Regions from separate parts of the Pseudomonas sp. FA-1 genome, predicted to be linked through region 3. Evidence: predicted binding sites of a transcription regulator. Region 3 holds the regulator's gene; each other region holds the start of a gene.
The links. The regulator sigma-54, encoded in region 3, starts transcription at its own class of promoters, with help from an activator protein. The targets are predictions, from matches to a motif close to ANTGGCATNNANNTTGCTNT.

Region 1 (7,120 bases), on a different contig from region 3:
CAGCGCTCTTCCGAATAGCTGTACTCGAACACCCGCACCACTTCCGAGGCATGCCAGGATGCCGCCTCGAGCCCATCGACCGGCCCCGAGAAGCGCCCCAGGCGCTCGACGCACTCGAAGAAGCCGGTACGCGGCAAGCGGCTGGCACCTTGGCTGATCACCAGCGAGCTGCGCAGCGGCTGCTCGGCCCGGGCGTCGAGCACGGCCAGGTATTCCAGGGCAGCGGTAAGGGTCTGCATCGCCGGGCTGGGCAACTGCAGGCGTTCGATCAACGCGCGGTAGGTCAGCAGGTGGCGTTGGCGACGGGCCAGATCGAGCTCGTTCAACAGGTTGTCCCAATGCTGGCGGCTGATCCTGACCTGGCTCATGACGGCTCGCTCCAGCCAGCGATGCCCAGGTGCCAGGCCAGGCTGCGCAGGATCGCCGCATCCGGCTGGCGCTCCCCGGCCTCGATCATCGCCAGGTAGGCCGGGCTGATGCCGACATTGCGCGCCAATTGCTCGGGCGCCAGGCCCTTGGCCTGGCGCAGTCGTGTCAATTCACTCAATGCCACCAAGGCCGGGGCCTCGGCGGCGACTGCAGGTTCGTTCGTTGGTGCCTCGGCAGGTGCCTGCCCCGCGGCCTTGAGCAGTGCCTGGTACTGTTCCCACGGAACCACGGCATACTCGGGCTGACCGTCCCGGCTGATGACCTGAATACCCATACAACCCCCTTACGTAGGATTACTGCATGTAATCCGTAGGCATAATCCTTATGCCAATTATATGTCCAAGCGCGGGCGTATGCGCGGCCGGGGCGATTTCAGGGCGCTCCGCGCTCCAGGCGCAGGGCTTCGGGGGTGTCCGGCAGGCGTTCGACCACCTGCAGGCGCTCGGGTGCCTGGCTGTCGCGCCAGGCCTTGAAGCGGTTCAATTCATCGCCCACGGCCTTGAGTACCCAGCCCAATACGGCGATGTCATCGAGGAAGCCAACCCCCAGCAGCCAGTCGGGAATGGCATCCAGGGGGCTGACGAAATACAGCAGGCCCGCCACCACCGTGACCAGCGCCTTGGGGCTGATGGCGCGGTATTCGCCCCGCCACCACGCCAGGCACAGGCCTTGGAGCAAACGGACGTCCTCCCGCAGCTGGCCAAGCTTGGGGCCTTTGCGGGCCACGGCGAACAGCAAGGCCGGCAGCCGACCACGGCTGAGCAGGCGCTCGGCCAGGGGCAGGAAGCGGGCGAAATTCCAGGGTGCGCTCATGGGGCCTCCATATCGGCAGGGAAGGTTATCCACATTTATTGTGGATAACCTTGTGAACAGGGAGCAGTTTCCGACGCGAGGTGCCCACAGGGCAAGGGTCTGGCTCAGATCGGGCGTTTTTTACACAGCTGTTTCAGAACCGCAAACGTTTTGCGTCGGTGGGCTGCCCTTTCTTCGACACTCCGGGGTTTATGGGGTTCGTTCAGAACTAAAGGGGCCGCTTCGCGCCCCATCGCGGCACAAGGCCGCTCCTACAGGGGACGTGCGGGTGGCACGGCTGATGTAGGAGCGGCCTTGTGCCGCGATGGGGCGCGAAGCGGCCCCTTTGTTTGGATCTGACGCGGTATTACTTGGCAGGCTCTTCAGCCGCTGGCGCTTCGGCTTCCGGCGCCTCGCCCTGGGCGTTGGCCGGGTCCTTGATGCCCAGCAGCTCCAGGTCGAAGACCAGTACCGAGTTCGCCGGAATCAGCGGGCTCGGGCTCTGGGCACCGTAGGCCAGGTCAGCCGGGATGTACAGCTTGTACTTCTCGCCGACGTGCATCAGTTGCAGGCCTTCGACCCAACCCGGGATCACGCCGCTGACCGGCAGGTCGATCGGGCTGCCACGTTCGACGGAGCTGTCGAACACCTTGCCATCGATCAGCTTGCCTTCGTAGTGGACAGTGACCACGTCGGTCGGCTTGGGCTGCGGGCCGTCGGCCTTCTTGACCACTTCGTACTGCAGGCCCGAGGCGGTGGTGACGACGCCTGGCTTCTTGCCGTTCTCTTCGAGGAATTTCTTGCCGGCGCTGGCCGCTTCCTCGCTGGCCTTGGCCAGACGCTCTTCGGCGCGCTTCTGCAGATCGGTGAAGGCCGCTACCAGGTCTTCGTCCTTGATGCGCTGCTCTTTCTTGGCAACCGCATCCTCGATGCCGAGGGCCACCGCTTTGGAATCTAGGTCTTCCATGCCTTCCTGAGCCAGGCTCTTGCCCATGTTCAGGCCGATACCGTAGGAGGCTTTCTGTGCCGGAGTCTTCAGCTCGACGCTGCTGGTCTGAGCGTCGCAGCCCGCGAGGACCAAACCAACCAGGGCAACCGCAGCCGCCAAACGATGCTGTTTCATGCTAGTTCCTTGTTCATGCGCCATAAGGGCAATCAGGTAAAGCCGCGAGCTTATCAGGCGGCCATGACCAATGGCTACCGGCATGAGAGCCAGGAAAGTCCGATAAGTTCACGGATATTTCCCCGTAGCTGAAGCGAATCGTCCTGCCCGGCCGCTTGCAACTTCACCGCGCACGCTTCAAGCGCACGCCGCAAGCTCCACCGCATCGCCGCAAACGCGCACCGGCCACACGCGCAAGGCCTGCGCCGTATCCTCCAGGCAGTGCCCGTCGTGCAGGCTGAAATGCTGCTTGTACAGTGGTGCCGCGACCACCAGCTGCCCTTTCAGACTGCCGACCAGGCCTCGACCGATGATATTGGCACCGGAGCGCGGGTCACGGTTGTCGAGGGCGTACACGGGCTGGGCCTGGTCGGGCAGGTAGAACAGCGCCACCTGTTCGCCCTCATGCCAGACCACCACGCCGGAGTCGGCGACCAGGTCCTGGAGCCGGCAGACCGTTTGCCAACCGGGTTGCGTTGCCACAGCAGCGTTGGACGTTTTCATCAGATAGCCTCCTGGGTGGTGGGAATCAAATGCAAGGGTGCACCGGGCCGGCGCTGCTCGCGCTCGCGAACGAAGTGCACGTCCGGGTCGGGGCGCTGGTCATTGACGAAGGTGCGAAAGCGCTTGAGCTTTTCCGGGTCCTTGAGGGCGTTGGCCCATTCGCATTCGTAGCGCTCGACCACATGCTGCATCTGCGCCTCCAGCTCGCTGGCCAGGCCCAGGCTGTCGTCGATGATCACCTGCTTGAGGTAGTCCAGCCCGCCTTCCAGGCTCTCGCGCCAGACCGAAGTGCGCTGCAGCTTGTCGGCGGTGCGGATGTAGAACATCAGCACCCGGTCGATCAGGCGCACCAGGGTTTCGTCGTCGAGGTCGGTGGCGAACAGCTCGGCATGGCGCGGGCGCATGCCACCGTTGCCGCAGATGTACAGATTCCAGCCCTTGTCGGTGGCGATCACGCCGATGTCCTTGCTCTGCGCCTCGGCGCATTCACGGGTACAGCCGGAGACCGCGAACTTGAGCTTGTGCGGCGAGCGCAGGCCCTTGTAGCGGTCTTCCAGGCGCAGGGCCATGGCGACGCTGTCCTGCACGCCGTAGCGGCACCAGGTGCTGCCCACGCAGGACTTCACCGTGCGGGTCGACTTGCCGTAGGCATGCCCGGTCTCGAAACCGGCCTCGATCAGCTCGCCCCAGATCAAGGGCAACTCGTGCAGCTGGGCGCCGAACAGGTCGATGCGCTGGCCGCCGGTGATCTTGGTGTAGAGGTCGTACTTCTTCGCCACCTGGCCGATCACGATCAGCTTGTCGGGGGTGATCTCGCCGCCGGGAATGCGCGGCACCACGGAGTAGGTGCCGTTCTTCTGCATGTTGGCCATGAACGTGTCGTTGGTGTCCTGCAGCGGCACCAGGGAGGGGTCCATGATCGGCTGGTTCCAGCAGGATGCGAGGATCGAGCCCACGGTGGGCTTGCAGATGTCGCAACCGACCTGGCCCTTGCCGTGGCGCGCGAGCAGGTCGGCGAAAGTACGGATGCCTTCGACCCGGACCAATGCGTAGAGCTCCTGGCGGGTATAGGCGAAGTGTTCGCAGAGGCTCTTGTCCACGGCCACGCCACGGGCGCTCAGCGCATGCTCGAAGACCTGCTTGAGCAGCGCCGTGCAGCCACCGCAACCGCTGGCGGCCTTGGTGCAGTCCTTGACTGCGGCGAGGTCGGCGCAGCCGCTGTCGATCGCCGCGCAGACCGCGCCCTTGCTGACGTTGTGGCAGGAGCAGATGGTCGCGCTGTCGGGCAGTGCATCGGCGCCCAGGGCCGGAGCCCCGCTACCTTGCGGCAGGATCAGCGCCGCGGGGTCGGCCGGCAGGGCGATGCCGTTCTGCACGTACTGCAGCAGGGTGTCGTAATAGCTGTTGTCGCCCACCAGCACCGCGCCGAGCACACGCTTGCCGCTGGCATCCACCACCAGCCGGCGATAGGCCGCGTTGGCCTCGTCGATGAAGCGATAGCTGCGCGCGCCGGGGGTGGCACCGTGGGCATCGCCGATGGAGCCGACATCCACACCCAGCAGCTTGAGCTTGGTGGACATGTCGGCGCCGGTGAAGGCCTGGGCAGGCTCGCCTGCCAACAGCGCCGCCAGGTTGCGGGCCATGCCGTAGCCTGGCGCCACCAGGCCGAACACGCTGCCGTTCCACGACGCGCATTCGCCGATGGCGTAGATGCGTGGGTCGCTGCTGCGGCAATCGCCGTCGATCACCACGCCACCCCGGGCGGCGACATCCAGGCCGCAGGCGCGGGCCAGGGCATCCTGGGGGCGGATTCCGGCGGAGAATACGATCAGGTCGGTTTCCAGGTGCTCGCCACCGTCGAAGTTCATGCGGTAGCGGTAGGCCTCGCCAGCACTGATCGACTGGGTGGCCCGGGACAGGTGCACGCCCACGCCCAGCGCCTCGATCTGCGCGCACAGGGCAGCACCACCCTCGCCATCGAGCTGCACCGGCATCAGCCGTGGCGCGAACTCCACCACATGGGCTTCCAGGCCCAGGGCCTTCAGGGCATTGGCCGCCTCCAGGCCGAGCAGGCCACCACCGACCACCACGCCACGGCGGGCGTTGCCGGCTGCCGCGCGGATGGCGTCGAGGTCGTCCAGGGTGCGATAGACCAGGCGCGCGGTGCCGCTGGAGCCTTCGATCGGCGGCACGAAGGGGTAGGAACCGGTGGCGAGGATCAACTGGTCGTAGCCGTAGCGCCCTTCGGCCGTGTGCACCTCGCAGCGTTCGCGGTCGATGCCCAGCACGGCCTCGCCCAGGTGCAAGTGCACGCCGTGGCGGTCGTAGAAGTCCCGCTCGCACATCGCCAGAGCCTCGGCATCGCTACCACCGAAATAGTCGGAGAGGTGCACGCGGTCGTAGGCGCGCTGGCGTTCCTCGCCGAACACGCGCAGCTCGAAACGCGCCAGGGCGCCGCGTTCGATCAGTTGTTCGACGCAGTGGTGGCCGACCATGCCATTGCCGACGATGACCAGTCGCTCTCGTTGCCCGCTGTTCGCTGTTGCCTTCATAGCCGATCCTCGCGAAAAAAAAGGCGCCTGGAGCCGAAGCTCCAGGCGCCTTTGCCTGTTCTCATCAGTAGTGGGCCCGGGCTGGTCGCCGTTGATCAGCAGGGCAGGTTGTAAGGGTTCAGAAGCAGGGAGTGTGCCAACTCACCATTAGGCGTTGCCCCCTTTCTGTAAGAGCGGGCTTGTCCCGCGATCAAGGGCGAAGCCCTTGCCAGACGACGGTGATATCGGGGCCGGCCTAATCGCGGGACAAGCCCGCTCCTACAAGGATCACGCCAGTTCTCAGGGGTACGCAAAGCTCCAATCCAGTGCACGCCTGCTCATCCTGGGGCACTCAGTACACATCGCGCCGGTAGCGCCCGGCCTTGTTCAAGGCGTCCACGTACCCCTGAGCGGCCTCGCTCCCCATACCGCCGTGCTCGGCGATGACCTGGTGCAAGGCGGCCTCGACATCCTTGGCCATGCGCAGGGCGTCGCCGCACACGTAGAAGTAGGCGCCCTCCTCCAACCAGCGCCACAGCTGCGCCCCCTGCTCCAGCATGCGCTGCTGGACATAGACCTTGCGCGCCTGGTCGCGGGAGAACGCCGTGCTCAGTTGCAGGTGGCCGCTGGCCTGCCAGGCCAGCAACTGGTCGCGGTAATAGAAATCGCAGGCTTCGTGCTGTTCGCCGAAGAACAGCCAGTTGCGCCCACTCGCCCCCCGCGCCTGGCGCTCTTCGAGAAATGCCCGGAACGGCGCGATGCCCGTGCCGGGGCCGACCATGATCAACGGCGTACAGTCGTCGTCGGGCAAGCGGAAATGGGTCGTCACCTGGGGAAAGATCGCCACCTCGTACCCCTCGGCGCGGTCGGCGAGGAAGGTCGAGCACACGCCCTTGCGCGTGCCGTAGCGCACCGTGGAGACGGTCAGGTGAACCTGGCCGGGATGCACGGTGGGGCTCGAGCTGATCGAGTACAACCGAGGCTGCAAGGGCCTGAGCAGGTCCAGCCACTGTGCCAGTGACAATGCCTGCGGGAACTCGCGCAACACATCGGCCAGTTGCCGCCCCCACAGCCAGCTTCTCAGATCGGCCTTGCGTTCGGGCAGCAGCATGCCACGTAGGTCGCTGCTCGCCTGGCTGAAGACCTCCAGCTGGCGGGACGTGACCCGGGTGATGTCCAGGTGCCGCTCCAAGGCTACGGCCAAGGGCATGGAGGCGTTGCCCTTGAGCTCGACCGAGGCCTGGCCGTCCAGCTTCATCAAGCCGAGCAACTCCTTAACCAGCGTCGGGCAGTTGCGAGGCCAGACACCCAGGGCATCGCCGGCTTGGTAGGCGAAGCCACTGTCGCCCAGTTCGAATACCAGCTGGCGGGTTTCCTTGCTGGCGCCCGGGCCATTGAGCAGGCGATTTTCCACCAGCTTGGCCGGCAATGGACGCTGTTTGTCGAACACGTCGCTGGAAACACTGCCGCGCAATACCGCCGCCGGGGCCGCGCCCAACGCCGGCAGCAGCGCCTCGAGCCAGGCGGTGAAGGCGTCGTCGAAGTCAGGTTCGCAATCGACCCGGGGCAATAACCGATGGGCACCCAACGCGGCCAGACGCGCATCGAGCTTGCGGCCAAAGCCGCAGAACTGGTCGTAGCTCGAATCACCCAAGGCCAGCACCGCATAAGGCAGCTCGGCGCAGTGGCTGCCCTCCTCCCC
Region 2 (7,120 bases), on a different contig from region 3:
ATGCCAGGCGCTGGCCAAGGCGGCGATCACCACGACCTGGCCGAGCAACCCGGCCGTCTTCGGCGACAAACGATCGACCAGCAGGCCCATGACGAAACGCAGCACGGCCCCGGCCAGGATCGGCGTGGCCACCATCAGGCCCCGTTGCTGTGCGCTGAGCCCGAGGTCGGTGGCGATCTGCACCGCCAAGGGGCCCAGCAGGTACCAGACCATGAAGCTCAGGTCGAAATACAGGAACGCGGCAAACAGGGTGGGCACATGCCCGGATTTCCAGAAGCTCGTATTCATCGAACACCTCGCGTGGCTGCAACGCTGGTCACGCCCTGGCTGTGCAGGGCTGGAACGAAAAAGACGCCGCTGCCCGCTCCACGAGAGGAGGGGAGAGCGACGTCTTTGTCGGGAATCAAGTGAGGTAACCGCCGTTGGCTACCGGTGAGGTTTGCTCAGCAAGAGATGGGCCAACTGTTGGCGAGGGTTGGCTTTGGATTTTCGGTGCCTAGCCCAGCATCTCGTGCATGGCGATGATCTGCTCGGCCACCTGTATCAGCTTCTGCTGGCGGCTCATGGCCTGGCGTCGCATCAGCGTGTAGGCCTGTTCCTCGTTGCAGTCTTTCATCTTCATCAACAACCCCTTGGCTTGTTCGATGCGCTTGCGTTCGGCCAACTGCTGGTCGCGAGCCAATAACTGTGCCTTGAGCGCCTGGTCGCTTTCGAAGCGGGCCATGGCCACGTCGAGGATCGGCTGCAGGCGCGTGGCCTGGATGCCTTCGACGATATAGGCGCTGACCCCGGCCTGGATCGCCTGGCGCATCACGCCCGGGTCGTGCTCGTCGGTGAACAGCACGATCGGGCGAGGGCGGTCGCGGCTGACCAGAACCACCTGTTCCATCACATCCCGGCCCGGTGATTCGGTATCGATCAGAATCACGTCCGGGTGCACGGTTTCGACGCAGGTGGGCAGGTCGATGGTCAGCGCGCCGGCCTCGATCACCTCGAAGCCCGCCTCGATCAGGGCGCCCTTGAGGCGGCCGACTTTCTTTTCGGTATCGTCGATCAGCAGGATACGCAGCATGTTCGTGCTCCTCACAGTCCGGCTCGGGTGCCGAGAGCGTCATCCAGGGCATGCAGGCGGAAGCTGCGGGCATAGCCGTAAGGGTCGCTGCCGTCCCAGCGGCTGCCGTCGATCAGCAGGCTGCTGCGCATGAGGGGATAGGAGCATGGCACGCCGATGGCCTCGGCTGCCTGTCGGTAAAGATCCAGCTGCTGGACTTGGTGGGCGATCTCCCGGTAGTCCGGGTCTTCGCGTAGCAGGCCCCAGCGGCGGAACTGGGTCATGAACCACATGCCGTCGGACAGGTAGGGCATGTTCGCCCGCCCCTGGTCGAACAGGCGCAGGGCGTGAGGGTCGTGCCACTGGTTGCCAAGGCCGTCCTGGTAGTCGCCGAGCAGTCGCGGTTCGATGCTGCCCAGCGGGGCGTCCAGGTAGGCCTTGCCGCTGAGCAGTTGGGCTGTGCTACGACGGTTTTCCTGGCATTGCTCGATGAATCGGCTGGCAGCCAGAACGGCTTTCAACAACGCTCGGGCACTGTTGGGGTATTGCTCTACGAATGAGCGGGTAGCGCCGAGGACTTTTTCCGGGTGGTCCGGCCAGATCGACTGGCTGGTCGCCAAGGTAAAGCCCAAGCCCTTGGCCACCGCATCGGCCGACCAGGGCTCGCCGACGCAAAAGCCGTCGATGCGTCCAGCCTGCAGGTGGGCAGCCATTTGCGCGGGGGGTACCACCACACTGCGCACGTCCTGCAGTGGATGGATACCCTGGCTGGCCAGCCAATAGTACAACCACATGGCGTGGGTGCCGGTTGGGAAGGTCTGGGCGAAGGTCAGGCGTGCGCCATGCTGGTGCACCAGGCGCGACAACGCCTCGGGGCTGGTCACGCCTTTGCGCTGTAGGGCCGGGGAGAGGTTCAGGGCCTGGGCGTTCTGGTTCAGGCCCATGAGCACGGCCATGGCATGGCTGGGGACGCCGCCCAGGCCCAGGTGCACGGCATAGACCAGGCCGTACAGGCAATGGGCGGCGTCCAGTTCGCCACTGACCAGCTTGTCGCGCAGCCCGGCCCAGGAGGCCTGGCGCTTGAGGTTGAGGGTCAGGCCGTGCAGCTGGGCGAAGCCTTGTGTGGCGGCCACTACGACTGGCGCGCAGTCGGTCAAGGCCATGAAGCCGATGTCCAGGGAGGTTTTCTCGGGGGCATCGCTGCCATTGACCCAGGCCAGGGGTGTCGTGGGGAGTGCTGTATTCAAGGGGTTCCTCGCCGATACGGGGCTGTCTGCCTGTACCTTGCGAAGCAACCCATGTGCCAGCGCCCCTGTCGCCCGGGCCGCGCGCTGGCTATAATCGCCCGCTCACTCACCGCGAGTCTTGCCTGCCCATGTATACCCTGGCCCGCCAGCTGCTGTTCAAGCTTTCCCCGGAAACCTCCCACGACCTGTCCCTGGACCTGATCGGCGCCGGTGGCCGCCTCGGTCTGAACGGCCTGCTGTGCAAGCAGCCGGCGGCGTTGCCGGTAACGGTCATGGGCTTGAACTTCGCCAACCCGGTCGGTCTGGCCGCTGGCCTGGACAAGAACGGCGCGGCCATCGACGGTTTCGCCCAGCTGGGTTTCGGCTTCGTCGAGATCGGCACCGTGACCCCGCGCCCTCAGCCGGGCAACCCCAAGCCGCGTCTGTTCCGCCTGCCCGAAGCCACGGCGATCATCAACCGCATGGGGTTCAACAACCTCGGCGTCGATCACCTGCTGGCGCGGGTTCGCGCAGCACGTTATGACGGTGTGCTGGGCATCAACATCGGCAAGAACTTCGACACGCCGGTCGAGCGCGCGGTTGACGACTACCTGATCTGCCTGGAGAAGGTCTACGCCCACGCCAGCTATATCACCGTCAACGTCAGCTCGCCCAACACCCCAGGCCTGCGCACCTTGCAGTTCGGCGATTCGCTCAAGCAATTGCTGCAGGCGCTGGCGGTGCGCCGCGAGCAGTTGGCTACCGAGCACGGCAAGCGCGTGCCCCTGGCCATCAAGATCGCCCCGGACATGACCGACGAGGAAACCGCGCTGGTGGCCTCGGCGCTGATGGAAACCGGCATGGACGCGGTGATCGCCACCAACACCACGCTCGGCCGCGAAGGCGTGCAGGGCCTGCCGTTCGGTGACGAGGCCGGTGGCCTGTCCGGTGCGCCGGTGCTGGAGAAGAGCACCCACACGGTGAAGGTATTGGCCGGTGAACTGGCCGGCAGGTTGCCGATCATCGCCGTAGGCGGGATCACCGAAGGGCGTCACGCAGCGGAAAAGATTGCCGCTGGTGCCAGCCTGGTGCAGGTGTACTCGGGCTTTATCTACAAGGGGCCTGCGCTGATCCGCGAGGCGGTGGATGCCATTGCGGCGATGCCTCGGCAATAAAGGAACGGGCATAAAAAAGGGCCCCTCGAGGGGGCCCCTGGGCCTCAGCCCGCCGCCCGGATAGGGCGCGCATGGTGACTCGAATTCAGTGTCCTCGTCTCAGCCAACGGCGTGATTTTCGTTGAGTCTCTGGATGCCAGCGGTGCCGGTCATGCCATCCCAGTTGTCACCGCGTCCTTCGCGCCAGCCATTGATCCAGGCTTGACGTACGGACGGCAGGTTGAAGGGGCAAAGCTCGCGGGATTTGCCGGTGACCCCATACTGGTAGCCACGTGAATATGCTCTTTCCAACGGATCACGCTTAAGTCTTCTCATAGGGTGTTGCCCTCACTTGTTGACTGTAATGTCCCGTCGGCCTCTCCGAGGCCGGGCAGAATCGTTCTGCCGGTTTGCGCTCGCTGCCGGCGTGGCGAGCGGAAGGTGTTGCCTCGTTGCGAGACAACCTGAGGTCAGTTCTAACCAAAGCGAGTCACAGTGTGAATGATCGATTTGTCATAAGGACGTAACCTTTCCAAGGGTCAAAGGATAAGTAAATAAATGCGACTCAACTTGATTTATCGTTGAGCCCGCTATGATCAGGGTTTAGCGCTGCTGTGCAGTCACCTGGCCAGTGGTGCCGGACGATGACCGTAACAATTTGAAATGCGACGAAGGGTCACATTGGCGGCCCCGTCGCTGGAAATTTTCATACTGCCTGATGATCTAACCCACTTTCGCCATGACGCGATGGGCTCGTCGATCAGGTGGCCCGGCCTTCCCTCAATGGGCAAGGCCACCCGAGCGCCTGCTGGAAGGGCGCCCGGGCAAACTCAGGCGGGGCGATGCGTCGGCCCGTCACTCAACCAGCCCAAGGCTTTGGATTGCTCATGTCGGACCGTTTCGAACTCTATCTCACCTGCCCCAAAGGCCTGGAAGGCCTGCTCGTCGAGGAAGCCCGCAGCCTGGGCCTTGAAGAGGTGCGCGAGCACACCTCGGCGATCCGCGGCTCGGCCGACATGGAAACCGCCTACCGCCTGTGCCTGTGGTCGCGCCTGGCCAACCGCGTGCTGCTGGTGCTCAAGCGCTTTTCCATGAAGAACGCCGACGAGCTCTACGGCGGCGTCCATGGTGTCGACTGGCAGGACCACCTGATGGCCGACGGCACCCTGGCGGTGGAGTTCAGCGGCCACGGCTCAGGTATCGACAACACCCACTTCGGTGCCCTGAAGGTCAAGGACGCCATTGTCGACAAGCTGCGCAACCGTGAAGGCCAGCGCCCCTCGGTGGACAAGATCGACCCGGACGTGCGCGTGCACCTGCGCCTGGAGCGCGGTGAGGCGATCCTGTCCCTGGACCTTTCCGGCCACAGCCTGCACCAGCGCGGCTACCGCCTGCAGCAAGGCGCTGCGCCGCTGAAGGAGAACCTGGCGGCGGCGGTGCTGATCCGTGCCGGGTGGCCGCGTATCGCCGCCGAAGGCGGCGCCCTGGCTGACCCCATGTGCGGCGTGGGCACCTTCCTGGTCGAAGCGGCGATGATCGCTGCCGATATTGCACCTAACCTCAAGCGCGAACGGTGGGGCTTCACGGCCTGGCTCGGCCATGTGCCGGCGCTGTGGCGCAAGGTACATGACGAGGCCCAGGCCCGTGCCCACGCAGGGTTGGCCAAGCCGCCGCTGTGGATTCGCGGCTACGAAGCCGACCCTCGGCTGATCCAGCCGGGGCGCAACAACGTCGAGCGCGCGGGCCTGGGCGACTGGGTGAAGATCTACCAGGGCGAGGTGGGCAGCTTCGAGCCGCGCCCGGACCAGAATCAGAAAGGCCTGGTGATCAGCAACCCACCCTATGGCGAGCGCCTGGGCGACGAGGCGAGCCTGCTCTACCTCTACCAGAACCTTGGCGAGCGCCTGCGCCAGGCTTGCCTGGGTTGGGAGGCGGCGGTGTTCACCGGTGCGCCGGAGCTGGGCAAGCGCATGGGCATTCGCAGCCACAAGCAGTACGCGTTCTGGAACGGCGCGCTGCCCTGCAAGTTGTTGCTGTTCAAGGTGCAGCCCGACCAGTTCGTGACCGGCGAACGCCGCCAGGCCGAGCCTGAAGCGGGCGAGCCGCGCCGCCCTGCGGCGGTTGCCAGCGAGCCGGCACGCCTGTCCGAGGGCGCGCAGATGTTCGCCAACCGCCTGCAGAAGAACCTCAAGCAACTGGGCAAGTGGGCCCGTCGCGAGCAGGTCGGTTGCTACCGGCTGTACGATGCCGACATGCCCGAATATGCCCTGGCCGTGGACCTCTACCAGGACTGGGTGCACGTGCAGGAATATGCCGCACCGCGTTCGGTCGACCCGGACAAGGCCCAGGCGCGCCTGCTCGACGCCCTGGCGGCCATCCCCCAGGCGCTGGGCATCGACCCGCAGCGCGTGGTGCTCAAGCGCCGCGAGCGCCAGAGTGGAACCCGCCAGTACGAGCGCCAGGGTGCCGAAGGACGTTTCCATGAAGTGAACGAAGGTGGCGTCAAGCTGCTGGTCAACCTCACCGACTACCTGGACACCGGCCTGTTCCTGGACCATCGCCCGATGCGTATGCGCATTCAGCGCGAAGCGGCCGGCAAGCGCTTCCTCAACCTGTTCTGCTACACCGCCACGGCCACCGTGCATGCGGCCAAGGGCGGGGCGCGCAGCACCACCAGCGTCGACCTGTCCAAGACCTACCTGGACTGGGCGCGACGCAACCTGGCGCTCAATGGCTTCTCCGACCGTCACCGCCTCGAGCAGGGCGACGTCATGGCATGGCTGGAGGGCAACCGCGACAGCTATGACCTGATCTTCATCGACCCGCCGACCTTCTCCAACTCCAAGCGCATGGAAGGCGTGTTCGACGTACAGCGCGACCATGTGCAACTGCTGGACCTGGCTATGGCCCGGCTGGCGCCAGGGGGGGTGCTGTATTTCTCGAACAACTTCCGCAAGTTCCAGCTCGACGCCGGGCTGGAGGAGCGTTATGCGGTCGAGGAGATCAGCGCGCAGACCCTGGACCCGGATTTCGCCCGTAACAACCGGATCCACAAAGCCTGGCGCATTCAGGCCCGCTGAGCCGACCAGCTACGTTGCGCGCCTAGTGGCCAATAGCTATAACTGAGCGAAGGGCTGGACAATTCGCAGGACGCTGACGTGGTGAGAGCCTTCTATGAAGTGTGGCGTGCGTGCGAAGGTGCTTGGCGTATTTCGCGAAGCCGTGCCTGCGTGGGCGGTGGCGCTGGCGGCCTTGGTCGCCGGCGGGCTGCTCACGGCCGCCTTGGTGATCGCCGCCCAGACATTCTATAAGCAGCAGTTGCGCCAGCGTTTCGACTTGCTGGCCAACGAGCGCTACAGCCGTATCGCCGAACGTTTCGAAGACCAGGAGCAGCGCCTGGACGGGCTGCGGCGCTTCTTCAGCTATTCCACCCAGATCACTCCGTTGGAGTTCGATGGCTATGCCCGGCCATTGTTGTACCGCACCCAGGCCTATTCCTGGGCGCCGCGGGTCGATGCCGGCCAGCGAGGCGACTTCGAGCGCCGGGCCAGGGTGTGGCTGGGCCAGGACTACCAGATTCGCGACCAAGGCGCGCAGGGCGGTTGGCAGCCAGCCGCCGAGCGCGACTACTACTACCCGGTGCTCTATACCCAGGCCGCCTCGCTGCAGGGACAACCCTATGGCCTCGA
Region 3 (7,120 bases):
TCACCCGCGATGACGTCATCCTGGCCCTGTCCAACTCCGGCAGCACTGCCGAGATCGTCACCCTGTTGCCGCTGATCAAGCGCCTGGGCATCCAGATGATCAGCCTCACCGGCAATCCTGACTCGCCCCTGGCCCAGGCCGCCGAGGTCAACCTCGACGCCAGTGTCGCCCAGGAAGCCTGCCCGCTGAACCTGGCGCCCACGTCCTCCACCACCGCGGCCTTGGTCCTGGGCGACGCCCTGGCCATCGCACTGCTCGAGGCACGCGGCTTCACCGCCGAGGACTTCGCCTTCTCCCACCCGGGCGGCGCCCTGGGCCGTCGCCTGCTGCTGAAGGTGGAAAACGTCATGCATACCGGCGAGGCGCTGCCCATCGTGCAGCGTGGCACCCTGCTCAAGGACGCCCTGGTGGAGATGTCACGCAAGAGCCTGGTCGGCATGACCGTGGTGCTGGAAGCCGACGGCCGCCTGGCCGGCGTGTTCACCGACGGCGACCTGCGCCGCGCCCTGGAGCGCAACATCGATGTGCACAAGACCATCATCGACCAGGTGATGACCGTGCACGGCAAGACCGCCCGTGCCGAGATGCTCGCCGCCGAGGCCCTGCGCATCATGGAAGACAACAAGATCAACGCACTGGTGGTGGTCGACCAGAACGACCGCCCGACCGGCGCCCTGAACATGCACGACCTGCTGCGCGCAGGCGTGATGTGATGGAGGACAACACGATGAATCCGGATCTGCTGCAACGCGGCAAGGCCATCAAGCTGGCGGTCTTCGACGTCGACGGCGTGCTCACCGACGGGCGCCTGTACTTCCTCGAGGACGGCAGCGAGTTCAAGACCTTCAACACCCTCGACGGCCACGGCATCAAGATGCTCATGGCCTCGGGCGTGACCACCGCTATCATCAGCGGGCGCAAGACCCCGGTGGTCGAACGCCGGGCGCGCAACCTCGGTATCCCGCACCTGTTCCAGGGCCGCGAGGACAAACTCGTGGTGCTCGACGGCCTGCTGGCCGAACTGGGCCTAAGCTATGAACAGGTCGCCTACCTGGGCGACGACCTGCCCGACCTGCCGGTGATCCGCCGCGTGGGCCTGGGCATGGCAGTGGCCAGCGCCGCACCGTTCGTTCGTCAGCACGCCCATGGCGTGACCCAGGCGCGTGGCGGCGAAGGCGCAGCCCGCGAATTCTGTGAATTGATCATGCAGGCCCAGGGCAACCTGGACGCTGCCAACACCAACTACCTCTAAGGCCGCACATGTTCAGCAAGAAAGCCCGAAATATCGTGCTGCTCGGTGCGATCGCCGCACTGCTGGTGGCGGTCGGCTACTGGAACATCAGCCCCGAGAGCTTCCTCGACAAGCCCGTGGCCCAGGTCGACGAAAGCGCCATCGACTACTACGCGATCAACGCCCACAGCGTGCAGTTCATGCCAGACGGCAAGATGCAGTACGAGATGACTGCCGACAAGGTCGAGCACCTCAAGGCCAGCGAAGTCTCCCTGCTGACCAAGCCCGACCTGCACCTGTACCGCGGTACCCAGTACCCGTGGCACGTGCAGAGCGAGCGCGCCGAGGTCAACCCGGACGGCACCGAGGTCGAGCTCATCGAGAAGGTCCGCGTGGCCCGTACCGATGAAAAGCAGCGCGAAATGATCGTCACCACGTCCCGCATGACCGTGTTCCCGCAGAAGCAATATGCGCAGACCGAGCAAGCCGTTAGAATCGACGGCGCCGGTGGGACCACTACGGGCAAAGGAATGAAAGCGTATTTGAAAGACGGCAGGATGGACCTGCTGTCCAACGTAAGAGGACAGTATGAGGCTCGTTAAAACCCTCCCCTTTTTGCTCAGCCTGAGCGCGGCACTGGGAAGCGCGAGCGCCTTGGCCCTGCCCAACGATCGTGACCAGCCTATCCGCATCCAGGCCGACAACGCTCACCTGGACGACAAGCAAGGCGTAGCCACCTATACCGGCGACGTGATCATCACCCAGGGCTCGATGATGATCAAAGGCAACACCGTGACCATCACGCGCGCCGCCTCCGGCGATATCGACGTGGTCACCTCGGTGGGCAACCTGGCGTACTTCGAGCAGCAGCAGAGCGCCGCCAAGCCCGACAAGATGAAAGGCTGGGCCGTGACCATCCAGTACCAGGCGCAGAAGGACCTGGTGATCCTCACCGACCGCGCCAAGGTCGAGAACGAAGGCAACACCACCGAAGGCGAGAAGATCGTCTACAACACCAAGACCCAGGTGGCTACCGCCGGTCGTGGTGGCAATGTGACTTCACCCCGTCAGCGCATCGACATGGTGATTCAGCCGAAGAAGAAGGCCGAGTAAATGGCAACCCTCAAAGCCCAGCACCTGGCCAAGAGCTACAAGGGCCGCCAGGTCGTCCGCGACGTCAGCCTGTCGATCGACAGCGGCCAGATCGTTGGCCTGCTCGGCCCCAACGGCGCCGGCAAGACCACCTGCTTCTACATGATCGTCGGCCTGGTCCGCGCCGACCAGGGCCGCGTGCTGATCGACAACCTGGACGTCAGCCACCAGCCCATGCACGGCCGCGCCCGCGCCGGCATCGGCTACCTGCCCCAGGAAGCGTCGATCTTCCGCAAACTGTCGGTGGCCGACAACATCATGGCCATCCTCGAGACCCGCAAGGACCTCGACCGCGACGGCCGCCGCAAGGAGCTGGAAAGCCTGCTGCAGGAGTTCCACATCAGCCACATCCGTGACAATCTCGGCATGAGCCTCTCCGGTGGCGAACGCCGCCGCGTCGAGATCGCACGAGCATTGGCCACCGCGCCGAAGTTCATCCTGCTGGACGAACCCTTCGCCGGCGTCGACCCGATTTCCGTGGGCGATATCAAGCAAATCATCCATCATCTCAAGGCCAAGGGCATCGGTGTGCTGATCACCGACCACAACGTCCGCGAGACGCTCGATATCTGCGAGACCGCCTACATCGTCAACGATGGACAACTGATCGCCGAAGGCGATGCCGAGACCATCCTGGCCAATGACTTGGTCAAGGAGGTCTACCTGGGCCACGAGTTCCGACTCTGAGCCCGGAGTCTGCCTGGAGCACTGCCGCAAAGGTTGCAGTGCTCTAGGCAAACGCTACAATTTCAGGCATATAACTTGCTTAAAATTGGCGCCCCGGCGCCCTTCGTGTAGTGGATGGCGCATGCGCGCCGGCGAACAAGGTATTAAGCCCCAGCCATGAAACCATCGCTCGTCCTAAAAATGGGCCAGCAACTGACGATGACACCGCAGTTGCAACAGGCCATCCGTCTGCTCCAGCTCTCCACCCTGGACCTTCAACAGGAAATTCAGGAAGCGCTGGAATCCAATCCGATGCTCGAACGTCAGGAAGACGGCGACGACTTCGACAACAGCGACCCCATGGCCGACAACGCCGAGAGCAAGCCGGTCGCCGAAGCCCAGGACAACAGCTTCCAGGAAAGCACGGCCAACGCCGAAACCCTGGAAGAAGGCGAATGGAACGAACGCATCCCCAACGAACTGCCCGTCGACACGGCCTGGGAGGACATCTACCAGACCAGCGCCAGCAGCCTGCCGGCCAGCGATGACGACGAGTGGGACTTCACCACCCGCACCTCCACCGGCGAGAGCCTGCAAAGCCACCTGCTGTGGCAGTTGAACCTGGCACCGATGTCCGACACCGACCGGCTCATCGCCGTGACCCTGATCGACAGCATCAACGGCCAGGGCTACCTGGAGGACAGCCTCGAGGAAATCTGCGCAGGCTTCGACCCGGAGCTGGATATCGAGCTGGATGAAGTGGAAGCCGTACTGCACCGCATCCAGCAGTTCGAGCCTGCCGGCATCGGCGCACGCAACCTCGGCGAATGCCTGCTGCTGCAACTGCGCCAGCTGCCGGCCGACACCCCATGGATGGCCGAAGCCCAGCGCCTGGTCACCGACTTCATCGACCTGCTCGGCAGCCGCGACTACAGCCAGCTGATGCGCCGCATGAAGCTCAAGGAAGATGAACTGCGCCAGGTCATCGAGCTGGTACAGAGCCTCAACCCACGCCCGGGCTCGCAGATCGAGTCCAGCGAGCCGGAATACGTGGTACCCGACGTCATCGTGCGCAAGGACAACGACCGCTGGCTGGTGGAGCTCAACCAGGAAGCGATCCCGCGCCTGCGAGTCAACCCGCAGTACGCAGGTTTCGTCCGCCGCGCCGACACCAGCGCCGACAATACCTTCATGCGCAACCAGTTGCAGGAGGCACGCTGGTTCATCAAGAGTCTGCAGAGCCGCAACGAGACGCTGATGAAGGTCGCCACCCAGATCGTCGAGCACCAACGCGGCTTCCTCGACCAGGGCGACGAAGCGATGAAGCCATTGGTACTGCACGACATCGCCGAGGCGGTGGGCATGCACGAATCGACCATTTCCCGGGTCACCACGCAGAAATACATGCATACCCCGCGTGGTATCTATGAATTGAAATACTTTTTCTCGAGCCATGTGAGTACCGCCGAAGGCGGTGAATGCTCGTCTACGGCGATCCGCGCGATCATCAAGAAACTGGTTGCGGCGGAAAATCAGAAAAAGCCATTGAGTGACAGCAAGATCGCTGGTTTACTGGAGGCACAAGGCATCCAGGTAGCCCGTCGCACCGTCGCCAAGTACCGCGAGTCCCTCGGCATCGCACCGTCGAGCGAGCGCAAGCGACTGATGTAGCCCCTGGCTGTGCCATAGCGTTTCAGTGGCAGGTGCAATACCTGCCCTTTATGCACGGGCAACAAAGGAGAAGCTGTATGCAAGTCAACATCAGTGGACAGCATGTAGAAGTCACCCAACCACTGCGTGAGTACGTACTCGAGAAGCTCGCCCGGGTGGAAGGACATTTCGACAAGATCACCAACGTAACGGTGATCATGAAAGTCGAGAAACTGCAGCAGAAGGTCGAGGCCACGCTCCAGATTCCCGGCGGAGAAGTGGTTGCCAACGCCGAACACCAAGACATGTATGCAGCGATCGATGCCCTGGCTGACAAGCTCGACCGCCAACTGAAAAAACACAAGGAAAAACAGCAAAGCCTGCTGCAAGGTGCAGCCGCCCGCTGATCCCTCTCATCCATGATCCGACTTGAAACCATCCTGACCCCCGGCCGTTCCCTCGTGAACGTGCCGGGCGGCAGTAAGAAGCGCGCCCTGGAAAAGGTCGCCAACCTGATCGCCGAGCAAATTCCCGAACTGGAGATGCAAGACGTCTTCGAAAAGCTGGTTGCCCGCGAGAAACTGGGCTCCACCGGCTTCGGCAATGGCATCGCCATCCCTCACTGCCGGCTCGAAGGCTGCACGGCGCCCGTCAGCGCCCTGCTGCACCTGGATGCTCCCATCGACTACGACGCCATCGATGGCGCGCCCGTGGACCTGCTGTTCGTCCTGTTGGTGCCCGAGGCTGCCACCGATGCCCACCTTGAACTGCTGCGCCAGATCGCCAGCATGCTCGATCGCAAGGAGGTCCGCGATCGCCTGCGTGCCGCCGACAGCAGCGAGGCCCTGTACCAGGTAGTCCTGGACGCACAGAACGAGCACTAACATGCGCCTGATCATCGTCAGCGGCCGGTCCGGCTCCGGCAAAAGTACCGCCCTCGATGTCCTGGAAGACAACGGCTATTACTGCATCGACAACCTGCCCGCCGGGTTGTTGCCGCAACTGGCCGAAAACGCACTGATCAATACCGAGCTGTTGCAACCGAAGGTGGCCGTCTCCATCGACGCGCGCAACCTGCCCAGCCACCTGACCCGCTTTCCCGACCTGCTCGAAGAGGCCCGAAGCCGGCATATCCAATGTGATGTGCTGTACCTGGACGCCGACGAGGAGACGCTGCTCAAGCGCTTCTCCGAGACCCGCCGGCGCCACCCGCTGACCAACGCCAATCGCTCCCTGGCAGAGGCGATCCGGGTCGAAAGCGAGCTGCTCGGCCCGATCTCCGACCTGGCCGACCTGAAGATCGACACCACCAACCTGAACCTCTATCAGCTGAGGGACTCGATCAAGCTGCGCCTGCTCAACCAGCCCGAGCCCGGCACCGCGTTCCTGGTCGAGTCCTTCGGTTTCAAGCGCGGCATGCCCGTGGACGCCGATCTGGTGTTCGACGTACGCTGCCTGCCCAACCCGTACTGGAAGCCGGAGTTGCGCGAGCATTCCGGGCTGGACCAGCCGGTGATCGACTACCTGGCCACCCAACCGGATGTCGAGGAGATGTTCCAGGATATCTCCAGCTACCTGCTCAAATGGCTGCCCCGCTTCGCCGCCAGCAACCGTGCGTATGTCACCATCGCCATCGGCTGCACCGGTGGGCACCATCGTTCCGTGTACCTGACCGAGCGCTTGGGCCAGTTGCTGCAACAATCCCTGAAAAACGTCCAGGTTCGCCACCGCGACCTCTAGCCCAAGGATATCCGCCCCACGATGCCCGCCCGCGAAATCACCATCATCAACAAGCTTGGCCTGCATGCCCGGGCGGCGGCCAAGTTCGTCGGCGTGGCCGGCCGCTTCCCCTGCCAGGTCAGGGTCGGGCGTGCGCCGGACAAGCTGGTCGATGGCAAGAGCATCATGGCGGTGATGATGCTCGCCGCAGGCAAAGGTACCCAGGTACACCTGATGACCGAGGGCGAGCAGGACACCGAGGCCATGGATGCCCTGGTCGAATTGATCAACAACTACTTCGACGAAGGCGAGTAGCCCTAGCCAGCCAAACAACCGGGGCCGCGAAGCGGCCCCGGTTTTTTTTTAGCAATGCGGCAGGTATCAACTCCCCGCGACAGTCATCCGTTCGATCAGCACTGAGCCACTGTGGATGTTGCTGCGGGTTTCGATATCGCTGCCGATGGCCACGATCTGCTGGAACATGTCCTTCAGGTTGCCGGCAATGGTGACTTCCTGGACCGGGAACTGGATCTCACCGTTCTCTACCCAGAAGCCCGCCGCGCCGCGGGAATAGTCGCCGGTCACCATGTTCAGGCCATGCCCCATCAATTCAGTTACCAGCAAACCGCGCCCCATGCGACGGATCAAGGCTGCCTGGTCTTCCACCCCGTGGGTGACGAACAGGTTGTGCACACCGCCAGC

Region 1: the regulator sigma-54 is predicted to act here: its motif matches at 5,561-5,580, upstream of nirB (nitrite reductase large subunit NirB).
Region 2: the regulator sigma-54 is predicted to act here: its motif matches at 2,340-2,359, upstream of AC1MHZ_RS07330 (CmpA/NrtA family ABC transporter substrate-binding protein).

What each region holds. Positions count from the first base shown of each region.
Region 1 is NZ_JBWXTH010000010.1:85,122-92,241, reverse strand. It holds gene AC1MHZ_RS18100 (hypothetical protein) at 1-368, opposite strand, end outside; gene AC1MHZ_RS18095 (helix-turn-helix domain-containing protein) at 365-703, opposite strand; gene AC1MHZ_RS18090 (YkvA family protein) at 802-1,242, opposite strand; gene bamJ (BamJ family beta-barrel-assembly machinery protein) at 1,589-2,344, opposite strand; gene nirD (nitrite reductase small subunit NirD) at 2,522-2,887, opposite strand; gene nirB (nitrite reductase large subunit NirB) at 2,887-5,439, opposite strand; gene AC1MHZ_RS18070 (bifunctional nitrate reductase/sulfite reductase flavoprotein subunit alpha) at 5,771-7,120, opposite strand, start outside.
Region 2 is NZ_JBWXTH010000003.1:89,965-97,084, forward strand. It holds gene AC1MHZ_RS07320 (nitrate/nitrite transporter) at 1-288, opposite strand, end outside; gene AC1MHZ_RS07325 (ANTAR domain-containing response regulator) at 497-1,072, opposite strand; gene AC1MHZ_RS07330 (CmpA/NrtA family ABC transporter substrate-binding protein) at 1,084-2,298, opposite strand; gene AC1MHZ_RS07335 (quinone-dependent dihydroorotate dehydrogenase) at 2,427-3,452, shown strand; gene rmf (ribosome modulation factor) at 3,552-3,767, opposite strand; gene rlmKL (bifunctional 23S rRNA (guanine(2069)-N(7))-methyltransferase RlmK/23S rRNA (guanine(2445)-N(2))-methyltransferase RlmL) at 4,319-6,511, shown strand; gene AC1MHZ_RS07350 (sensor domain-containing diguanylate cyclase) at 6,606-7,120, shown strand, end outside.
Region 3 is NZ_JBWXTH010000002.1:345,221-352,340, forward strand. It holds gene AC1MHZ_RS05595 (KpsF/GutQ family sugar-phosphate isomerase) at 1-713, shown strand, start outside; gene AC1MHZ_RS05600 (KdsC family phosphatase) at 728-1,252, shown strand; gene lptC (LPS export ABC transporter periplasmic protein LptC) at 1,261-1,833, shown strand; gene lptA (lipopolysaccharide transport periplasmic protein LptA) at 1,820-2,344, shown strand; gene lptB (LPS export ABC transporter ATP-binding protein) at 2,345-3,070, shown strand; gene AC1MHZ_RS05620 (RNA polymerase factor sigma-54) at 3,227-4,720, shown strand; gene hpf (ribosome hibernation-promoting factor, HPF/YfiA family) at 4,798-5,106, shown strand; gene ptsN (PTS IIA-like nitrogen regulatory protein PtsN) at 5,119-5,583, shown strand; gene rapZ (RNase adapter RapZ) at 5,585-6,439, shown strand; gene AC1MHZ_RS05640 (HPr family phosphocarrier protein) at 6,461-6,733, shown strand; gene pmbA (metalloprotease PmbA) at 6,800-7,120, opposite strand, start outside.